DNA from 2 places in the Paenibacillus spongiae genome. Region 2 is predicted to be linked to the other one. Evidence: riboswitches for the same ligand, from Rfam matches in the RefSeq annotation. Region 2 holds a riboswitch; the other holds the start of a gene.
What was found. A riboswitch is a leader RNA that binds a small molecule or an ion and turns the genes downstream of it on or off. The one in region 2 is predicted to bind FMN.
Positions count from the first base shown of each region.

Region 1: it holds a riboswitch for FMN, as region 2 does, so the genes downstream of both, ribD (bifunctional diaminohydroxyphosphoribosylaminopyrimidine deaminase/5-amino-6-(5-phosphoribosylamino)uracil reductase RibD) here and L1F29_RS29025 (DMT family transporter) in region 2, are expected to answer to the same signal.

Region 1 is NZ_CP091430.1:2,438,700-2,442,118, reverse strand. It holds gene L1F29_RS11240 (bifunctional 3,4-dihydroxy-2-butanone-4-phosphate synthase/GTP cyclohydrolase II) at 1-273, opposite strand, end outside; gene ribE (riboflavin synthase) at 311-1,018, opposite strand; gene ribD (bifunctional diaminohydroxyphosphoribosylaminopyrimidine deaminase/5-amino-6-(5-phosphoribosylamino)uracil reductase RibD) at 1,058-2,155, opposite strand; FMN riboswitch at 2,326-2,536, opposite strand; gene L1F29_RS11225 (peptidylprolyl isomerase) at 2,730-3,161, opposite strand; gene lysA (diaminopimelate decarboxylase) at 3,357-3,419, opposite strand, start outside.
Region 2 is NZ_CP091430.1:6,456,352-6,459,770, reverse strand. It holds gene L1F29_RS29035 (nitrite/sulfite reductase domain-containing protein) at 90-710, shown strand; gene L1F29_RS29030 (glutaredoxin family protein) at 753-992, shown strand; FMN riboswitch at 1,165-1,311, shown strand; gene L1F29_RS29025 (DMT family transporter) at 1,451-2,401, shown strand; gene L1F29_RS29020 (cache domain-containing sensor histidine kinase) at 2,854-3,419, shown strand, end outside.

The DNA of each region.
Region 1 (3,419 bases), 3.6 Mb from region 2:
GCGCGCGACCATCTGCGGCAGATCGAGCTCCTCCGCTCTCTCCTTCGTAATCGGAACGCACACCAGACCTCTGGCTTCCGTAATCATGAAATTGATGACATCCGGTGTTGCTTTATCGGCTAATGCGATCAAATCGCCTTCATTTTCTCGATCTTCATCATCGACCACGATAACCGGCTTGCCAAGCATCAGATCGTAGATGGCGTCCTCGATCGCGTCGAATTCGCGTCCAAGCTGGTTAACTGATTCGTCTTCCTGTCCTTGGTGGTTCATGATATCCCCTCCTTATCGTACAACCTGGTTGACTTGCTTATAGAAAACCGTTCTCTGCCAAGAATTCGGCTGTCAGCCCTTTGCCCGTGCTGCTGACGCCGCCTGCACCCGCGGCGCCGGCGGAATCTCCGCCGCTGCTGCGCGGACCTGCACCCTTATAATGCAGCAGATGGTCAACATACTTGCCGAGCAGGTCGCACTCGATATTAACGACGCTCCCCGTCTGCTTCTCTTGCAGCACAGTCTCGCGCAGCGTATGCGGAATGATCGAGATCGAGAAGCCCGTTTCATGGCATTCCGTAACGGTCAAGCTAATTCCATCAATCGTAACGGAGCCCTGTGAAATGATATATCGCATGAGCCCCGAATCTTGCGGGCGAATGGTGAATACGACCGCATTGGCATCCGCCGTCCGCGATTCGACAATTCCCGTTCCGTCGACATGCCCCTGCACGATATGGCCGCCAAACCTTCCGCCCGCCTTCATCGCCCGCTCCAGATTGACCTTCTCGCCGGATCGGATATCTTTCAAATTCGTATGCCGGAACGTCTGCGGCATAACGTCGACGGTGAATGAGGCCGCATTATATTCCGTGACGGTTAGGCAGACCCCGTTAACCGAGATGCTGTCCCCGATCATCACATCGGACAGAATGCGGGATGCCCCGATTGTCAGCATCATCGCCTCGCCTTGTTTATAAACGCGCTTCAACGTTCCGATTTCCTCGATTAAACCTGTGAACAACGATGATTCCCTCCTTACTGCCTGTATCTTGCCGCAGGACTAGCCGCCGGTTTGCTCCGTCTGCACGGTCGCATAAACGGGATAGCCGCTTACGCATAGGTCATCGCCGATTTGCTCGGTCGTCATATGCCTAAGCGGCACCGCATCAGCCATCCGATCGAATCCGCCGAATGTGAACGCTTCGGGAGATTGACCGCCAATGAGCTTCGGCGCAATGAACAGCACAATCTTGTCGACCAACCCGAGCTCCAGCATGGACCCGTTAAGCCTTCCGCCGCCTTCAAGCAATACCGAGCCGAGTTCGCGCTCGCCGAGCTTCTTCATTCCGTAGGCCAAGTCTACCCGTGGACCCGGCCCGCATGCAATGACGCTTGCGCCCTTGGCTTCCAGAGCGGCGCGCTTGTCTTGGGAAGCTCCTTCTGTCGTCAGCAGTATAACCGGCGCGGATGCGTCCAGCAGCAAGCGCGAATCCGGAGGAAGACGAAGCTGGGAGTCGACGACAATGCGTACGGGATGCAGGCCGGGCACCGATAATCTTGTCGTCAGCTCCGGGTTATCCGCGAGCGCCGTTTCGACGCCGATCATAATGCCGCTATGCTGGTGACGCATCGTATGGACCCGCTCCCTTGCTTCAGAACCGCTGACATAGCGGCTGTCTCCGGTCTTGGCGGCGATCTTCCCGTCCAGCGTCATGGCCGTCTTCAGCGTTATGAACGGCAGGCCTGTCGTAATATATTTGTTGAACGCTTCATTCATCGCCAGCGATTCCTTCTCCAGGAGCCCTACGCCAACCTCAATGCCGGACTCCCGCAGACGCGCAACCCCGCGGCCGGCGACCTTCGGATTCGGATCGAGACAGGCCACCACGACACGCGAAGCCTTGGCCTCGATGATTCGCTCGCAGCACGGGGGCGTGCGCCCGTAATGGCTGCAGGGCTCAAGCGTGACATAAACCGTCGCGCCCTCCGCTTCGCGTCCGGCCATCTGCAGCGCATGGACCTCCGCATGCCCTTCACCGCGCTTCAGATGGGCGCCCAGCCCGACGATTCGCCCTTCCTTGACGACTACGCATCCGACAACCGGATTAATCTCGGTCTGTCCCTTTGCTTTGGATGCCATATCTAAGGCTAAACGCATATAATAAGCGTCGTTCATCACTTCCAAGGAAATAAAAAATCACCCCTTGCCGCAAAATGCCGACGGGGTGATGATGTCAGGGAATGACTAAAGACGCATTCAAACAAACCGCCCAAGCTTTGTGAAAAAATGAACAAAGCGAGCAGAACGTAAAAATGATGTACAATAGCCGTCTCCTTCTCCCATCCAGACTATACTGTCGGTCCCGGATTTTCACCAGGTCCACCGTTCCGCACGAACCAATGCCTTTATGGCGAATGGCTGATGCGGCCCGGGTCACGGACTGACAAATGCGAAGGCTGCGCATGTCTGTCGACATGCAGCGGACCGTCGCCCTTGATCACCGCCGGTTGGGAATTTCACCCGACCCCGAAGGAAAGCTGCTGATACTTTGAAAAAATGTTACCACTCTGCCATGAAAATTGCAACTTATTTTCAAAACCATCGAAATAAGAAGCATGCCCGGCTCGCCAGACATGCATTACAACGAACCCATTCCGGTTAAAACACAAATAGCCCGCGCCGGATCTTCGCCAGCGCGGGCTATCTCTATGAGCGGTTAACCTTCTACGGTCTAAACCTCGACAACTTCGACTTTCTCCATCTTGTCGCGTCCTTGTACCGCATCAATATGCTCCATGCCTTTGGTCACTTTGCCGAACACCGTATGCTGTCCGTCAAGATGCGGCTGCGGCTGGTAGCAGATATAGAACTGGCTGCCCCCGGTGTTGCGGCCGGCGTGCGCCATGGCCAAGGTGCCGCGCTCATGCTTGTTCGGGTTGATCTCGCAATTGATCGTGTAGCCTGGACCGCCCGTGCCTGTACCTTGCGGGCAGCCTCCTTGTGCGACAAAGCCCGGAATAACGCGGTGGAAAGTCAAACCGTTATAGAAGCCTTCATTCGCCAGCTTCTCGAAATTCGCTACCGTGTTTGGCGCATCTTTCTCGAACAGCTCGATCGTCACTTCGGCTCCGTTCGCCAATTTAATATTCGCTTGTTTTGCCATTGTAATCCATCCTCTCAGCTCTTGATTAACGTTCCGCCCTGCATTTCTTCAAGCCCCTTAAGGCAAACACGGTCATTATACCATGAACGTTTCCCATAATAAAAGCTTGTCCCCTGGATAACCGCGACCTGCCGTCGCGATCCAGGGGACCTCATGACTGGGGACGTGCGTCCTCCAATTGGATATTCGTATTTTTTATTTTGCCGTCGAGGCTTGCTTCATGCGGGCGGGGATCACATCATTGCCGACAATGTCGTC
Region 2 (3,419 bases):
GGACGGGGCAATTCTTCAGCGTTATAGCGTCTTCTAAGCCCCTTTGTCATCATCGTTCAGTAACGGAACATGAATAAAGGAGTTGGATTATGGGAGAATTTAAGAAAATAGCCGTTTCCCCGCCTGTTCAAAAGGGAGGCAGCCAATTTACGCCGGAGCAGCTCATGAAGATCGGAACGCTTGCCGGTGCGGATGCGAAGATCGAGATGACCCCGTTCAAACAATTGTATGTGCAGGTGCCTATCGATCAGCATGATGCCATCAAGGATGAGTTTGAACGATCGGGGCTGGAAGTCAATCCGGCAGGATTTGTGACCAAAGCGCTGATCGCCTGCAATTTCTGCAAAGGGGAAGAAGCAGCCGGCTTAGAGACGGCTAAGCTCTTGAATCAAGCAATCGCCGGAATCGAGACGCCTACGCCGATGAAGGTCGGTTATGCAGGCTGCGCGCTAGGCACGAGCGAGCCGCTGTTGAAAGATATCGGCGTCGTGAAAATGAAGGATACGTTCGATATCTATGTGGGCGGTGAGCCCAAAGGACTGAAGGTGGCCAAGGCGAAGCTTCTATGCTCGGGGGTAACGCAGGATCGGCTTGCGCATGTTGTAACCACGATCATCGATTTTTATAAGGAGAACGCCAAGAGTAAAGAAAAGTTCAGCAAATTCGTAGATCGGATGACACTGGAGCAACTGCAAGAAATCGTGGCTTAAGCTACCGCCCTAATCGTTTATTAAGAAGAGGAGTGAATGACAATGTCTGAATCCTTGAAAATTTATACGATTCCAACCTGCAGCGACTGCAATCATGCCAAGCGATATTTCGCAGAAAATAATATCCCCTACATCGAGTATAATTGTGAAGATGATATGAAATATCCCGAGGAAGTCTTTCGCTTGACCGGGAAGCAGACGGTTCCGACGATCGTTATTCAAGATAAGGTGTTTGTCGGCTTCGCGGATAATTTCACGGAGATCACGAAGCTCCTTCAATAAGCGCTATGGGTGATCCTTCCCTGCGATGAGGTGAGGCTGCTTGGGAATTGACGAAGCGGTGCAGGTGGTTTCGTATGATAAAGTTTGGCCTGCGTTATTCGAGCAACCCGGCGACCTGGAAAAAGGTTTGCCAGGCAATCTGTAGCCGTGCTATTATTCAAACTATTAGAATATGAACCTTCGGGGCAGGGTGAAATTCCCTACCGGCGGTGAGGATACGTTCATGTATCTAAGCCCGCGACTCCCAGCCTGTATGGGCTGGGACTGACTTGGTGAAATTCCAAGGCCGACGGTATAGTCCGGATGGGAGAAGGTGAAGAACAACTTGTTAAAATTGAATTTTAAACAGGTCTGTTTAGCGATGCCCCCGTTGATTTATAACGGGGGCATCGCTTCTTTCAGAAGGTTCAATTCAAAACATTCCATCGGAGGTTTTTGAATTGGCAGATGTATTTAAGCTGGAAAGTAACCACACGAATTTGCATTCATCGCGCACCAGCAGCATCAATGGGATTTGGTATGTCGCGCTCGGAGCGACACTGTGGGGGCTCGACCCTCTCTTTCGAATCCTATTGTTGAAAAGCTTCACCTCTTTACAGATCGTATTCATTGAGCATCTGCTGTTGGCCTGTTATGCGATGCCAGTGCTGATCAGGTACCACAAGACATTAACCGGTAAGCTAACGCTGGCAGTCGTTGGCGCCCTGCTATTCATATCTTGGGGCGGCTCGGCCATTGCGACCATACTGTTCACGGAGGCATTCGCTCACGGCAATGCAAACGCAGTCCTGCTTCTGCAGAAATTGCAACCCTTGTTCGCCATCATTCTGGCGCGTGTTCTGCTCAAAGAAACGCTGCCTTCCAAATTTTTTGCCTATATATTCGTTGCACTTCTAGGTACGTATCTGTTGACGTTCGGCTTTGCTTCACCTGGGATGGGCTTGAAGGATTTAGGTACAATAAGCTGCTTATTTTCTATTCTGGCAGCTCTCTTATGGGGTGGATCGACTGTTATGGGCAAGTTTCTGCTGCAAAGAAACTTAGATTTCCCAGTCGTCACTTCACTACGGTTCTTGTTGGCTATTCCGTTCGTATCGGTCGTTCTTTTGGTTAGCGGCGACGTATGGCAAGTAAGCGGATCTAGCGGCGAGCTGGCGCTGATTGCAGTAAACCTGCTGTTCCAGGCTTTTCTCCCAGGATTGGTCAGCATGCTTCTCTATTATAAGGGGCTGTCATCGACAAAAGCTTTCTTTGCGACGCTTGCGGAGCTTGCCTTCCCTGCCGTAGGTGTATTCATGAACTGGATCGTATTTGATCAGAAACTGACCGCGGGACAACTCGTAGGCTTTGCTCTCATTTGGTTGATTCTGTGGTTAATGACCCGCAGTAAGGGGAATGCCGCGGCGTGATGACGTGGTAATTCGATAAGGAAGTAGATTGAAACGACAGGCTGCCGCGGCGGCCTGTTGTTGCGTTAATGGGGAATTACATGTTGCAAGGCGAAGCTTCATTCGCGAGTGGCATTCTATATGCAAGAGGTAATGCAACATGTCGATCACCAGATCGAATAACCATTTTCCGGAATTCCACGATTTTCATGCGGAAGCAAGGCATTCCTTTTCTGTATTGACACGAAACCGTTCGCTCCACTACTCTTAATACAAGCAACGGAAACTGACAGGCCGAAGAATTCGCTTAGTGCGATTCGCCGATACCCTTTGTTCACCAAGCAGAAGCAAGGGTGCGCTTTCGCGCAGATGCTATGCCTATTTTAGAAAACGCTTTCTTTTTGTTGAGGTTTTGTAAAAAATGCGGGGTGTCAGTAACCGTTGAGAAGGGCAGAGATTGGAGTGACGATAGAGTGAAAGGACTTGCTGGACCTTCTTCAATAAAGAAAAGCCTGCTGACGTTCTTTATCGTACTGTTTTTGATTCCTTTTATTGGCTTTTGTCTGATTTGGTATATCAAGTCGGCCGAAACGATTCAGGAGAGTGAAATTTATTATAACGAACAGTTGATCCGCCGGGTAAATACACAGCTAGATGATTTTTTTGCAGGCATTAAGGCGGATTCGATGCCTTATCCAGGCCATCCGCTGGTTCAGGAATTCATCAAGTCTGATCCGTTCAATACGTACGAGATGTATCATTTGAAGGCTCGTCTAAATAATGAACTGATTCCAAATTTGCGGAAAGACATATATGAGTTCTCCATCATTTCCGCAAAAGGCGCGTATTACGGTGAATTCCATACGGTAAGCATGCCCGAATATCCGGAAAGCTTTAAAATTCTCGGATTGGCGAAAAAAAACGACTTTCCGGTCATCACGGTTTACCGGAAAATTATCGACAATAAAACATACAAGACCGCCGGCGCGATTATTATGGGCCTCTCTGTTGACCAGCTGCAGAGAATCGCGAGTATCAA